3 regions of the Occultella kanbiaonis genome follow, and region 1 is predicted to be linked to each of the others. Evidence: predicted binding sites of a transcription regulator. Region 1 holds the regulator's gene; each other region holds the start of a gene.

Region 1 (4,970 bases):
GCTGGCGCTGGCCATGATCGGCATCAACATCCTCGGCGCGATCCCGTGCTTGCTCGGCTGGTTCATCACGGTCCCGATGACGTATGTGGCGATCACCTACGCCTACAAGACGCAGAGCGGCCAGCCGGTCGCCCCCAAGTGACCCTGCCCTGACGAGCGTCGCCACGACAGAGCCGGAACGCTCCCAGGACACCGAGGGCCCGCGCATCACCCACGTGGTGCGCGGGCCCTCACGCATACCCCGGCGGGTCGCCGCGCCGCCGGTGACCCAGCACCCCGCGCCCGAGGAAGTCCGGTACCTCGTCCTTGCTCGGGCGCCAGGCACTGCCCGCGGGCGTGAGGGACTACCTCGGGCGGGTGGCCCCCTCGGTTGCTCAGGGGGCGGTCACGAAGTCCACGAGCTCCTCGACCCGGCCGAGCAGGCTCGGCTCGAGGTCGCGGTAGTCGCGCACCGTGCCGAGGATCCGCTTCCAGCCGCGGGCGACGTCCGCCTGGTCCTGCGCCGGCCAGCCGAGCGCGGCGAGGGTCCCGTACTTGATGTCGGTGCCCCGGGGAATGTGCGGCCACTCGTCCAGCCCGACGCGGGCCGGACGCACCGCCTGCCACACGTCGACGTACGGGTGGCCCACCACGAGCACGTGCTCGGCGCCGTGCGGGCGCACCGCCTCCGCCGCGATCCGGGACTCCTTGCTGCCGCGGACCAGGTGGTCCACGAGGACGCCGACGCGTCGTCCCGGCCCGGGCCCGAACTCGGCGAGCATCTCGACGAGGTGATCGACGCCGTCGAGCAGTTCGACGACCACGCCCTCCAGTCGCAGGTCCTCGCCCCACACCTTCTCGACCAGCTCGGCGTCGTGGCGGCCCTCCACCCAGATCCGGGACGCCCGGGCCACGCGGGCCCGGGCACCGGGAACGGCGAGGGACCCACTCGCGGTGCGCTGCGCCGTCGGCGGCGCCTGCGGCTTGCGGTAGGGGACCAGACGGATCGGCTTGCCGTCCACCCAGAACCCGGCCCCGAGGCTGAACGTGCGGGTGCGGCCCCGGTTGTCCTCGAGCACCACCACGTGGGTGCCGCCGCTCTTCTCGACCCGCGTCACGGCCCCGACCCAGCCGGTCTCGACGTCCTCGACCACGAGGCCGGGCTCGGCGGGGGTGTCGACGGTGCGGGGGGTGCGGCCGGCGTGCGGGTCGTTGGTCAGGACGTCTTGGCCATATCTGCCATACCGATCGGAACTCACCCGAGTGAGGTTACGCACGCGCCGCCGGGAGTTGTCGGACCGACGCGTAGAATTGGCACTCGTGGCACGCGAGTGCTGACGTCGGGGCCCAACGGCGCGCTGACGTAGGGTCGCGGACAATCGCGTGATCGGGAGGAGGACCCGGATGAGCTCGGAGCGGCAGCTGGATGTGCTGCGTGCGATCGTGCAGGACTTCGTGCGCAGCCGGGAGCCGGTCGGATCGCGCAACCTCGTGGAGCGCCACAACCTCGGCGTGTCCCCGGCAACGATCCGCAACGATATGGCCGCGCTGGAGGACAGCGGGTACATCGCGCAGCCGCACACGTCGGCGGGGCGGATCCCCACGGACAAGGGCTACCGGCTGTTCGTCGACCAGATCTCGGTGATGAAGCCGCTCTCTGCCGCGGAACGGCGCGCGATCACCGAGCTCCTCGAGGGCGCGGTGGACCTCGACGACGCCCTCGAGCGCACCGTGCGCCTGCTCGCCCAGCTCACCCAGCAGGTGGCCGTGGTGCAGTACCCGTCGCTGCGGCGCTCCACGCTGCGGCACGTGGAGCTCGTGCCGACCGGGCAGCGTCGCCTGATGGTCGTGATCATCACGGACAACGGCCGCGTCGAGCAGCGCACGGTCGAGTCGCTCACCGACCTGGACCCGACGTTCATCGCGGAGCTGCGCGCCCGCCTCAACGCCGCGGGCGCAGGGCGCCAGGCGGCCAGGCTGCCGAGGGTGCTCGGCGACCTGGCCGAGGTGTTCGGTCCCGAGGACCGTCCGCTCGTGGACGCCGTCACGAACGCGGTGGTCGAGGAGGTCTCCCAGGAGACCGAGGAGCGCATCGTGATGGCCGGGACCGCGAACCTGGCCCGGGCCGACCTGGACTTCACCCGCACCATCGGCCCCGTCCTGGAGGCCCTCGAGGAGCAGGTGGTGCTGCTCCGGCTGCTGTCCGAGATGGCCGAGGAGGACGGCGAGCGCCCGCTCTCGGTCCGGATCGGGCATGAGACACATCACGCCAACCTGGCCGAGACCTCCGTCATCACCAGCGGTTACGGTGGGGAGGGTCCCGACGCGATCGCGCAGATCGGGATCGTCGGCCCCACCCGGATGGACTACCCCACCACGATGGCCTCGGTGCGAGCCGTGGCCCGTTACCTCACCCGGCTGCTGTCCGGCTGATCTTCCGGTGGCCCCGTGCCGCCCTGCACGTCTCCGATCCCCAAGCGACGAAAGTGACCTGTGAGCGACTACTACGAGATCCTCGGCGTGTCCCGCGACGCGAGCACGGAGGAGATCAAGCGCGCGTACCGCAAGCTCGCCCGCCAGCATCACCCCGATGTGGCCGGCGTGGCGAGCGAGGAGAAGTTCAAGAACATCACTGCTGCCCACGACACGCTCTCCAACCCGGAGAAGCGCCGCGCGTATGACATGGGTGGCGGCATGCCCGGGATGGGCGGCGCCGGCGGGGCCGGGTTCGGCGGCTTCTCCGACATCTTCGAGACGTTCTTCCAGGCGGCGGCCGGCGGCACCGGTCAGCGCGGTCCGGCGCCCCGCTCGCGCCGCGGCCAGGACGCCCTGCTGCGGGTGAGCATCGACCTGTCCGAGGCGGCGTTCGGCGTGGCCCGGGACCTCGAGGTGGAGACCGCGGTCGTCTGCACCACCTGCCAGGGCACCTGCTGCCAGCCGGGCACCCACCCGAAGACCTGCGACACCTGCCAGGGCCGCGGCTCCGTGCAGCGGGTGGCGCGTTCCTTCCTCGGCCAGGTGATGACCACGGCCGCCTGCGCCGTCTGCGGGGGTTACGGCACGATCATCACCGACCCGTGCACCGAGTGCTCCGGCGAGGGCCGCGTCCGGACCCGCCGCACCGTGCGCGTGAACATCCCGGCCGGTGTGGACGAGGGCACCCGGATCAAGCTGAGCGGGCAGAGCGAGGTCGGCCCGGCCGGTGGTCCCCCCGGGGACCTGTACGTGGAGATCCGGGAGAAGCCACATCCCGTCTTCACCCGCCGCGGCGATGACATCCACTGCTCCACCGCGCTGCCCATGACGGCGGCCGCGCTGGGCACCATGCTCAACCTGGACACGCTCGACGGCCCGCAGGAGGTGGACATCCGTCCCGGCACCCAGCCGGAGGAGGTCGTCACCCTGCGCGGCCTCGGCGTCGGGCACCTGAACGGCAACGGCCGCGGCGATCTGCACGTGCACGTGGACGTGGAGGTCCCCACGAAGCTCGACGAGGCGCAGGAGCAGTTGCTGCGCCAGCTCGCGACGGCCCGGGGCGAGGAGCGCCCCGAGGCCCGGCTCGCCGCCGCGAACCCGGGCATGCTGCACCGACTGCGCGAGAAGTTCGGCGGCCGCTGAGGTGTCCGCGGCGGTGTTCCTGGCCCCGGCCGGTGAACTCGACGCGCTCACCCCGGGCGCCAGGTACACGCTCGTCGGCCCCGAGGCACGCCACGCCGCCACGGTCCGCCGGCTGCGCGCTGGGGAGGAGATCGACCTGGTCGACGGCCTGGGCGTGCGCGCCCGCGGCACCGTCACCGACCTCCGCGGCGGGTCGGACGCCGCGGTCGTGCTCGACGTGAGCGCCGTGGTCCGCGAGGACGAGCCGGTCCCGGCGATCGTGCTGGTGCAGGCGCTGGCCAAGGGCTCCCGGGACGAGCTCGCCATCGAGGCGGGCACCGAGGTGGGGCTCGACGGCGTGATCCCCTGGCAGTCGGAGCGATCCGTCTCGCAGTGGCGTGGGGACAAGGCGGCCAAGGGCCGCGCACGCTGGCAGCAGATCGTGCTCGCCGCCGCGAAGCAGTCCCGGCGGGCGCGGGTGCCCGTGGTGGTGGAGCTCGTCGTCGGCGCGGCGCTTGTGCGGCGGGTCGAGCAGGCGGTCGCCGACGGCGGCGCGGTGCTCGTCCTGCACGAGGGGGCCACCGTTCCTGTGGCCGGCGCGGCCGTCGGTGCGGATGCGCTCGAGGTGCTCCTCGTGGTGGGCCCGGAGGGCGGCCTCTCGGACGCCGAGATCGCGGCCCTCGAGGGGGCCGGTGCGCAGCCGGTCCGGCTCGGCCCGCACGTGCTGCGCACCTCCACGGCCGGGCCCATCGCGGTCGCGGTCCTGGCGCAGCGGCTCGGTCGCTGGGACGCGGCCGCGGACTGATCCCGCCGCCTCGACCGTGCCTGCTGCGAGAGTGCGGTTCTGCGGGCGATAGGGGCCGATTCGCCGCACGACCGCACCTTTGGCTGAGCCCTGCCTGCTGCGGGTGTGCGTTTCTGCGACGCACGGTGCCGATTCGCCGCACGAACGCACCCTCGGACTCAGTTCGGGAAGCCGGTGCCGCGCAGGTCACGATTCAGAGTCGCCCGCCGTGCACCGGCGAGCAGCAGTCCCGTGAGTCCGCCGGCGACGGCGAGCACGGCCAGGTCCACCGGGTCGAAGTTCGCACCGAGGAGCAGCCGGGCCGCCGGGAACGCTTCGGAGATCGCGCCCGGCAGCGGCGTCAGCTGCGCGACCTCCACCGCGCACACCGCGCCGGTGCCAGCGGCCGCGACGGCCCAGGCCGGGCAGCGTGGCCGCACGAGGGTGACGGCGAGCACGGCGGCGACGGCGTAGGCCGCCGTGCCCGCGACGTCCGCGCCCGGCAGGTGTCGCACGAGCTGCAGGGCGAGCCCCGCGGCGATCACGGCGACGAGCCCCACCGCTACGGCCGCCCGCCGCCGCGGCGCTCGCACGGGGGACTCGGGTGGGT
Region 2 (4,970 bases), 1.2 Mb from region 1:
TTCCTCGTGCGGGCCACCGACGCCCGGCACGGTCCCCGCGTCGAGCCACGTCCTGGTCGCCTCGGCCAGCGCCTCGGCGGCTTCGCGGTCGGCATCGCTCGCGTCCGGGCCAGGGTCGATGACCCGCGTGCCGGGCAGGTACCGGGCATCGGAGTCCGTGGGGATCGTCGTCACCGATCCGTCGGCCTGGACGCCGATCCCGAGCGTGTACAGGCCCACCTCGTCCACGCGGCCGCGATCGCGCACGGCTGCGGCCGCACCGACGAGAGCCACCACGGCGACCACGGCGGCGAGCGTCCAGAATCTGCGACGGCGGGAACTCATTGCGGTCGATCCTAGGTCAGGCGGGCCCGGACGCGGGCCCCCTCACGGGTAGGCAACAATGGCAGCATGAGGGCACAGACGGACGCCGTGGTGATCGGCTCCGGACCGAACGGGCTCGCCGCCGCCGTCACCCTGGCGCGGGCCGGTCTCGAGGTCACCGTGTTCGAGGCGGAGAAGACCGTCGGCGGCGGCGCCCGCACCCTCGATCTCGGGCTCGCCCCCGGGGTGGTCCACGACATCTGTTCCGCCGTGCATCCGCTCGCGCTGGCCAGCCCGTTCTTCGCCGAGTTCGACCTCGCGGCCCGCGGGGTGGACCTGCGGGTCCCCGAGGTCGCCTACGCCCAACCGATGCCCGAAGGGCCGGCGGGTATCGCGTACCGTTCGCTCGGGCGTACGGCGGCGGAACTGGGGCCCGACGGCGCAGCCTGGTTCGACCTGTTCGGTCCCCTCGTCGAGAACTCGGCCATGCTCACCGAGCTCGCGCTCGGCGACCGCCGGAGCCTGCCGGCCGGTCTGCTCACGCCCACAGGGCTGCGGGCGGCCGTCGGCGCGGCCGCCCGCCTGTTCGAGCAGGGCACGCGAGCCTGGTCGGCTCGGTTCCGGGGCGACGTCGCCCCCGCGCTGTTCACCGGGGTGGCCGCCCACTCGATCAGCACGCAGCCCTCGCTCGCCGGCGCCGGCACCGCGATCATGCTCGCCACCCACGCGCATGCGGCCGGCTGGCCGATCCCCGTCGGTGGGTCCGGGGCCATCATCGGCGCGCTCAGGACTGACCTCGAGGCGCACGGTGGGGTGATCCGGACCGGCCACCGGGTCCGCACCTGGCGGGAGCTGCCGCGGGCACGCGCCTACCTCTTCGACACCACTCCGGCGACGCTGCTGGAGATCTGGGGTGAGCGGATGCCGGAGCGGGTCCGCGCGGCGCTGGCCCGGTTCCGTTACGGCGACGCCGCGGCGAAGGTGGACTACGTGCTCTCCGGCCCGGTGCCGTGGGCGGACCCTCGGGTGGGGGAGGCGAGCACGGTGCACGTGGGCGGCACCCGCGAGGAGATGGCGTACGCCGAGTCCCTCGTGGCCGAGGGCGTGCATGCGGCGACGCCGATGGTGCTGTTCTCGGACCCGAGCGTGGCCGATCCCGGCCGGGTCGTCGCCGGGCGACGACCCGGCTGGGCCTACGCCCACGTGCCGGCGGGCAGCACCGTGGACGTCACGGAGGCCGTCACCGCGCAGATCGAGCGTTTCGCGCCGGGCTTCCGCGATGTCGTCGTCACCTCCCGGTGCGTGCCCGCCGCCGAGATGGCCGAGCACAACCAGAACTACATCGGCGGGGACATCGCGGCCGGCGCGGTCTCCACCTGGGGCATGGCCGCGCGCCCCCGCCTCAGTACGGACCCGTTCGCCGCGGGGATCCCCGGGGTGTACCTGTGCTCGGCGTCGGTGCCGCCGGGGCCGGGGGTGCACGGCATGGGCGGGCACCACGCGGCGCGGCGGGCCCTGGCCCAGCGGTTCGAGGTGCGGGCGCCGTCGTTGGCGCCGAGTTCGACGGTCTGAGCCTCCTGAGCGGTCGACCGGTGCCGTTCGACGGTCGCCGTGACCGGCGTCACCGCCATCCGGGCCGGGGCGCGCCCGGGGCGACCAGGCGCCCGGGTTCACCTGACTGCGAAACCGTGCCTCCGCCGTCGGGCCCTTCTTGCACTCTCCGGGTGAGAGTGCCAATAATGGCGTTAGCACTCTCGCCTTGAGAGTGACAACACCTGGTCAGTGAGATGAGGCGCTGCGCCGGTGCGGGACATGAACGCATCGGGTGGCGTCGTCCGTCGCGGGCATCGCACCGGCCTTACGAACGCCAGTACCGGAGGATCAGACCCGAATGGCAAAGATCATCGCCTTCAACGAGGAGGCCCGCCGCGGGATGGAGCGTGGGCTCAACACCCTCGCCGACACCGTGAAGGTCACGCTCGGCCCGAAGGGACGCAACGTCGTCCTGGAGAAGAAGTGGGGCGCCCCCACGATCACCAACGATGGCGTGTCCATCGCCAAGGAGATCGAGCTCGAGGAGCCCTTCGAGAAGATTGGCGCCGAGCTCGTCAAGGAGGTCGCCAAGAAGACCGACGACGTCGCGGGTGACGGCACCACCACCGCCACCGTGCTCGCCCAGGCGCTCGTGCGCGAGGGCCTGCGCAACGTCGCGGCCGGCGCCAACCCGATCGCCCTCAAGCGCGGCATCGAGAAGGCCGTCGAGGCCGTGACCGCTGCCCTGCTCGACTCCTCCAAGGAGATCGAGACCAAGGAGCAGATCGCCGCCACCGCCGCCATCTCCGCCGGCGACCCCCAGATCGGCGAGCTCATCGCCGAGGCTCTGGACAAGGTCGGCAAGGAGGGCGTCATCACGGTCGAGGAGTCCAACGCCCTCGGCCTGGAGCTCGAGCTCACGGAGGGTATGCGCTTCGACAAGGGCTACCTGTCCGCGTACTTCGTCACCGACCAGGAGCGTCAGGAGGCCGTCCTGGAGGACGCCTACGTGCTGCTCGTCGAGTCGAAGATCTCGAACGTCAAGGAGCTGCTGCCGCTGCTGGAGAAGGTCATCCAGGCCGGCAAGCCGCTGCTGATCATCTCCGAGGACGTCGAGGGCGAGGCCCTGGCGACCCTGGTGCTGAACAAGCTCCGTGGCATCTTCAAGTCCGTCGCCGTCAAGGCCCCGGGCTTCGGCGACCGCCGCAAGGCCATGCTGACCGACATCGCGATCCTCACCGGCGGCCAGGTCGTCAGCGAGACCGTGGGTCTGAAGCTGGACAACGTTGGCCTCGAGGTCCTCGGTACCGCCCGCAAGGTGGTCATCACCAAGGACGAGACCACGATCGTCGAGGGTGCCGGCGAGGCCGACAGCATCGCCGGTCGCGTGTCGCAGATCCGCGCCGAGATCGAGAACTCCGACTCCGACTACGACCGCGAGAAGCTCCAGGAGCGCCTCGCGAAGCTCGCCGGTGGTGTCGCGGTGATCAAGGCCGGGGCCGCCACCGAGGTGGAGCTCAAGGAGCGCAAGCACCGCATCGAGGACGCCGTCCGCAACGCGAAGGCTGCCGTCGAGGAGGGCATCGTCGCCGGTGGTGGCGTGGCCCTCATCCAGGCCGCGAACACCGCGTTCGCCACCCTCGAGCTCGACGGTGACGAGGCCACCGGCGCGAACATCGTTCGCGTGGCCGTGGACGCGCCGCTCAAGCAGATCGCGATCAACGCCGGCCTCGAAGGCGGAGTTGTCGCGGAGAAGGTCCGCAACCTGCCCGACGGTCACGGCCTCAACGCCGCGACCGGCGAGTACGAGGACCTCCTCGCTGCCGGCATCAACGACCCGGTCAAGGTGACCCGTTCCGCTCTGCAGAACGCCGCCTCGATCGCCGGCCTGTTCCTCACCACCGAGGCCATCGTGGCCGACAAGCCGGAGAAGGCCTCTGCGCCCGCCGGCGGCGGTGGCGACGACATGGGCGGCATGGGCGGCATGGGCTTCTGATCCCCTAGGGATCGCAGCCCGGCCCCACGCCGGTCGAACGCATCACCCGAAGGCCCCCGGTCCGATTGGACCGGGGGTCTTCGCCTCGTTTCGGGCGGGAAGGACTGCCCATGGCTGCCACGCCGGGCTGCGCACTAGGTTCGGGTCCCATGGGTGCAGGCAGTCAGGAGCCGGGGTATCAACCCGGCTGGTCGGGGAGTGTGCAGGGGGCATCCTCCGGACGGCAGTCGCAGGCGCCACACCGGACCGGCACGGGGGCGCCGGTCCGGGTGGACCTGAGGCCGACCGCCAAGGGCATCCTGATCCAGGTCGCCGGAACGGTGCTGACGCTCGGGGTCGGGCTCGTCGCCGTGTTCGGCGGGCTCGCCTCGGACCAGGGTGCCGTGCCGATCGTCGTCGGGGCGATCTTCCTGCTCGCCGGGTTGTTGTTGCTGCTGACGATGCCCAGGGTGCTGCGGGCACGCGCACTCGAGATCGGGCCGATGGGTCTGGACTACCAGGACCCGAAGGGTCACCCCTGGGCCGTTCGCTGGGCCGACCTGGCCGCGGTCGAGGTCAAGTACGGACACTCCCGGTCGCGCGGTGGCCCGTTCTCGGACGGGGTCGTGGTGGCGCTGGAACTCTCCCTGCGCCCGGGCACCGAGGCGCAGTACCCGAACCTCGGCCGGTACCGGCGCGGTGAGGTCCACCGACTCCCGCTCGGTCAGCGCGGCGACCTGCTCGGACCGCTGGCGCAGCCGTTGGGTACGTTCGCACCACCGCAGGTGTTCCATGGCGTGACGAACCTCGGCTCGATCCTTGCCGCCCGCCTGATCTGACGAGTACGGCGGCCTCAGCCGGGGAGTTCGCCCAGCAGGTTCACGCGCGCCTGCTCCGCCCACAGCCTCCGGCCGCGTTCGGTGTGGAACAACGGGTCCAGTGCAAGCAGGCGATGGACGACGGCGGCCCGTCCGTTGGCGAAGTCGGTGTCACTGACGTGGGCGTAGTCCGCCCGCACCGCGGCCAGGTAGCGGGCGTAGCCGGCCGGCTCGCGGCCGAGGACGGACAGGTCCGCGTCGCAGAGCAGCGCGCCCGTGGTGTCGCCGGGCTCCGGAGCGTGCGAGGCGGTGAGCAGCACCAGTCGGACGACCTCGTCGAC
Region 3 (4,970 bases), 2.1 Mb from region 1:
GACTTGACGAAGTCCTTCACGGTGATCAGGCCCTGCAACACCCCGGCGTCGTCGACCAGCGGCAGCTTCTCGATCTTGTGCTTGCCGAGCAGGGCGACCGCGTCGTCCGAGGAGATCCCGACGTGTCCGGTGACCAGAGGCATCGGCGTCATCGCCTCGCGCACCGGGGTGCCGGCGAACGCGGCCGACTCGACGAAGCGGATGTCCCGGTTCGTGATGATGCCGAGCAGCACGCCGGCCTCGTCCACGACGGGCAGACCGGAGACCCGGTACTTGCCGCAGAGCGCGTCCATCTCCGCGAGACTGGCGTCCGGCCCGATCGTGAGCGGGTTGGTGACCATGCCCGACTCGGACCTCTTGACCAGGTCCACCTGCGCCGCCTGGGCATCGATCGGCAGGTTGCGGTGCAGGATCCCGATGCCGCCCTGACGCGCCATGGCGATCGCCATCCGCGCTTCGGTGACGGTGTCCATGGCCGCAGAGACGAGCGGGATGGCCAGCTCGATCCCACGGGTCAGGCGGGTCCTGGTGACCGCATCGCTCGGGATGACATCCGTCTCTCCCGGCAGGAGGAGCACGTCGTCGTAGGTGAGGCCGACGAAGCCGAACGGGTCTGAGGCGGTGGATACGGCGAGAGGCTCAGTCACTCCACGAGTCTAACCGTCCTCGGCCTGCTTCCCGGTGTGAGGTGCCTCGCTCAGGAGGCCTCTCGATCTCGTGGACCGCACCGGCCAGGGTGCGGGCCCGGTGCACGTCCGGGAGATCGGCCGTGGTGCGGCTGTGGGCGATCACGAAGACGTACTCCCCCGAGGCGGTCACGTCGGCGGCGACCTCGCCCGCGCCGTCGGGTTCGCCGAGGAGCACGACCATGCGCATGCCGCGCTGGCACCACCGCGACCGCGTCGGCGACCGACCGGGAGCGCGGACGGACGACCCGGGTGGGCAACCCGCGGTGGCTGAGCTCGCCGGCCAGGACGTGCGCCTCCACGTGCATGGCGGTCTCGGCGAGGATCAGCACGTCGCCGCTCGAGCCGCTCGTCGTGCTTCCGAACTCGCGGACCGCGGCCAGCATTGCCGCGCGCAGCACGAACTCGGGATCGTGTCCGGGCCGGTCGGCGTGGTCGCGTCCGGCCAGGAGTTCGAGGGCCGGCAGAACGAGGGTGCGCCATGCCCCGAGGATGGAGGTACCGAAAACTGCTCTGCGAACCAGGCGCCGCACCCGGCCCTCGTCGGACTCGACGGCGGCGGCAGCAAGTGAGAGCGGGTCGACGATCTCGAGGGTCGGTCCGTCGTCGAGGTCCGAGCCGGGAAGCCGATCCGCCTCCGGCGCGGCCCGGCGCCCCTGCGGGCCGCTCCCGTCCCGCACCCCGAAGGCCGACTCGACCGCGGACAGTCCACCGCGGGTGGCGAGCCGCGCGGCGTCCGCGGGAGCCATTCCTTCCAGGGTCAGCCGCCGCATCGTCTCCAGCCTGCTGATGTCGCTGGCGTTGTACCGCCGGTGACTGCCCGCGGTGTGCCCGGACGGGCCGAGGCCGTAGCGCCGGTCCCAGGTCCGCAGCGTCGGTGCGGCGACGCCCAGGCGCGCTGCGACCGCGGCGACCGTCAGGCGGATCCCGTCGTCGGCACTCGGAGCATCGGTTCGTGAACGGGCCGCCACCACCGGCGCTCCTTCCTCTGGTTCGGCCGGGGATCGACCGCTTCCTCGAGGGTAAGCGGACGGATGGGATCGAACAACTTTTGCCACGCAGGATGAGTCAGTTCTGGAGAGGGCTTGAATAACCTCTGAAGCGGTTGTACGTTGGTTCGCATTGGACATGAACGATCAAACGCTTCAACGGAAGGACACACCGTGGCTGAGTTATCGCGGCTTCCCGGGCCAGTGATGGACCTCTGGGAATGGCAATACGAGGGGGCCTGCCGGGACATCGGAACCGAGCAGTTCTTCCATCCCGAGGGCGAGCGAGGGTCGTCGAGGCGCCGCAGGGATGCGGGCGCCAAGGCCGTCTGCGCCGCCTGCCCTGTGATTCAACGGTGCCGCGAGCACGCCCTGCGGGTGCGCGAACCGTACGGCGTCTGGGGCGGCCTCTCCGAGGACGACCGCGCCGCCATCCTGGCCAGCGAGCACGTGCCCGCCGCGAGTTGACGCGCCGGCGCCTCACCAGAGCGCCCCGACGAACGACGAAGGCTCGGCCCCGATCGGGGCCGAGCCTTCGTGTGCGTCAGGCGCGAGTCACTTCTCGACGACTGCGAGGATGTCGCGCGCGGACAGGATGAGGAACTCCTCGCCCGCGTACTTGACCTCGGTACCGCCGTACTTGCTGTAGATCACCGTGTCGCCAACGGCGACGTCCAGCGGGACGCGGTTGCCGTTGTCGTCGACGCGGCCCGGGCCGATGGCCAGGACCTCGCCCTCCTGGGGCTTCTCCTTGGCGGTGTCCGGGATGACAAGACCGGACGCGGTGGTCTGCTCGGCCTCGAGCGTCTTGACGACGATCCGGTCCTCGAGCGGCTTGATGGAGACCGACACTGCGGACCTCCCCTTCGCGTGAGTGTGTTGAACAGGACAGAGTTTCCCGCAGCCCCTGGCCGAGTCCGCCGTCGCGGGGGTCGGACGCCACCTGAGCCTGCATGGGGAACGCTGCACCTTGCGATGCAGCCTTCGTGTCAAAATCTAGGCGTCGATTAGCACTCGGTCAAGGTGAGTGCTAAGCCGTGAGCGCAATCGCCGAACGATCTCGAGCCGTCCGGACACGTTCGGGCCCGCTCACGCGCCGACCGCGGCCCTGAACTGGGCGCGCGAGCGCCCGACGTCCTCGAGGAGCACGAGCTCGTCCTGGCGGGCGCGGATCCCGGTGTGGCCGGTGTACAGGTCCTGGCGCGCGTACGCGAGTGCGACCGCCGCGCGTTGGAACTCCTTCATGGCCTTGGCGCCGGCCGGGCCACCGCGGGACGCCCAGTCCCGTGCCTGCTTGCGGGCCCGGAGCGAGGAGAGCATGTCCACCTCGTGCGGCGCGATCCACCCGGACGGGACGTAGTCCGAGAGCCGTGAGCGCAGGACCTCGATCTCCTTGCGGCGCAGCCAGAACACGATGAACGCCCAGACCGCCAACGGCAGCCAGTTCACGAACACCACCAGGATGACCAGGGCGCCGATGCCGCCGCCGAGGAAGGTCGCCAGGCCGTTCCAGAGACCGTGCAGGAGCGCGGCGGCCAGGTACCCGAGCGGCATCATCCACAACCAGGCCGCCCGGTTCCTGCTTCGGGAGGCGAGCCCGAGGGCGAGCCCCATGCAGGAGGTGTAGATGAGGTGCCCGAACGGCGAGACCAGTCCCCGGATGATGAACGTCCCGGTGACCGTCTCCTCGTAGACAGCGAAGTACTGGATGTTCTCCACGAACGCGAACGCGGCCGCGATCACGGACGCGTACACGATCCCGTCCACCGGCCCGTTGAACTGGCGCCGACGGAGCAGGAAAATCAGCAGCAGGCCGAGGCCCTTCCAGAACTCCTCCACGACCGGTGCGCCGAGGATCGCGCTCGCCGCGTCGGGCTCGAGTCCGGTGCCGAGCGCGTCCGCGAGCGCCGGGCCGACGACGGAGTTCAGGAGGCTCGACATGAAGACGGCGACCCCACCGCCCCACACGAACGCGACGATGAGCAGCAGCCGCGGCTCGGGTTCCCAGCGGTCCACGAGCAGGACCGCGCTGCCGACGATCAGCAGCGGGATCAGCGCGAGCACGAACGCCTGGAAGGTCGACCCGCCGCCGAACGAGAGCGCGAACAGGGCGACGACGACCAGGAGGGCCAGGGTACCGAGCGAGAGCAGGACCACCTCCGCCGCGATCCGCCGCCGGCGCACCGGAGCGGGCGGGTGCACCGGCATGAACTGGCTCTGCGGCATCGGGGCGTACTGGGCCGCGGGTGCGGCCACGGCCGGCTGCGCGGGTGCGGCGCCGTAGCCATAACCCTGCTGCCCGTAGGCCTGCTGCCCCTGGAAGTGCTGCTGGTGCCCTTGGAACTGCTGCTGGCCCGGAGGCGGCTGCTGGTGCCCCTGAGCGGCACCGAACGGCTGCTGGCCCTGCGGGTGCTGCTGCGGATACCCCTGCCCGCGCGGCGGGAACTGTTGATTGCTCACGCGCCCTCACCGTAGTGGCTCCCTGTTGCGCCCGCGCCCGAACGCGCGGGGAGAACTGCCCGGCCATCGGTGGCAGGATCGAGCCGTGGACCCCCGCCAACTGAGCCTGTTGCTCTCGCCCGACGGGTGGGCTCTGCTCTCCCAACTGCCTCGCTACGACGAGGAGCAGGCACTGCGACTGTCCGAGGGCCTGCGGTCCCGCGGCCTCGACCCCGACCTGGTTGCCGCGGCCCTGACGCAGAGCCGGCTGCGGGCGCGCGCCGAGTCGAAGTTCGGCGAGTTCGCGCGGGACATGCTGTTCACCCCCGACGGTCTCGAGCAGGCGACCCGGCTCCCCGTGGCCGCGCTGCACGCCGCCCGGTATGCCCGCGCCGGCGCGTTGCGGGTGGCCGACCTCGGCTGCGGGCTGGGCGGCGACGCCATGGCCCTGGCCGGGCTCGGCGTGCAGGTCCTTGCCGTGGAGCAGGATGAGGCGACGGCGGCCCTCGCCACCGTGAACCTGCGCGCCTTCCCGGAGGCGACCGTGCGCCACGCCGACGCCATGTCGCTGGACCTGGCGGCCGAGGGGGTCGACGCACTCTTCGCCGACCCGGCCCGGCGCACCCGGCGCGGGAACCGGGTGTTCGACCCGAGCGCGTACTCCCCGGATCTCGACTCGTTGCTGGCGCTGCGCGAACAGGTTGCCGACCTCGGCCTCAAGGTGGGGCCCGGGATCCCCTATCACGCCCTCCCCTCCCAGACCCAGGCGCAGTGGGTCTCCGTGGACGGTTCCGTGGTGGAGGCCGGCCTCTGGTTCGGCAGGCTCGCCCCGGAAGGGTCGGGGCGCAGTGCCCTC

The links. Region 1 encodes HrcA, which represses chaperone genes, less so after heat shock. Its sites were predicted from a motif close to TTNGCACTCGNNNNNNNCGAGTGCNAA; they were not measured.
Region 2: groL (chaperonin GroEL) is a predicted target of HrcA. The motif match lies at 2,049-2,075, and genes of this name have one in related genera.
Region 3: groES (co-chaperone GroES) is a predicted target of HrcA. The motif match lies at 2,683-2,709, and genes of this name have one in related genera.

Annotation. Positions count from the first base shown of each region.
Region 1 covers NZ_CP046175.1:3,411,207-3,416,176, reverse strand. The annotation lists gene GKS42_RS15745 (hypothetical protein) at 1-142, shown strand, start outside; gene GKS42_RS15740 (DUF3097 domain-containing protein) at 375-1,238, opposite strand; gene hrcA (heat-inducible transcriptional repressor HrcA) at 1,384-2,412, shown strand; gene dnaJ (molecular chaperone DnaJ) at 2,473-3,597, shown strand; gene GKS42_RS15725 (16S rRNA (uracil(1498)-N(3))-methyltransferase) at 3,611-4,381, shown strand; gene GKS42_RS15720 (DUF2809 domain-containing protein) at 4,540-4,970, opposite strand, start outside.
Region 2 covers NZ_CP046175.1:4,579,128-4,584,097, reverse strand. The annotation lists gene GKS42_RS21090 (glycoside hydrolase family 15 protein) at 1-324, opposite strand, end outside; gene GKS42_RS21085 (phytoene desaturase family protein) at 391-1,875, shown strand; gene groL (chaperonin GroEL) at 2,195-3,832, shown strand; gene GKS42_RS21075 (hypothetical protein) at 3,982-4,650, shown strand; gene GKS42_RS21070 (DUF4031 domain-containing protein) at 4,665-4,970, opposite strand, start outside.
Region 3 covers NZ_CP046175.1:1,291,746-1,296,715, reverse strand. The annotation lists gene guaB (IMP dehydrogenase) at 1-647, opposite strand, end outside; gene GKS42_RS05735 (MerR family transcriptional regulator) at 698-1,657, opposite strand; gene GKS42_RS05730 (WhiB family transcriptional regulator) at 1,850-2,143, shown strand; gene groES (co-chaperone GroES) at 2,231-2,527, opposite strand; gene GKS42_RS05720 (PrsW family intramembrane metalloprotease) at 2,765-4,135, opposite strand; gene GKS42_RS05715 (class I SAM-dependent methyltransferase) at 4,221-4,970, shown strand, end outside.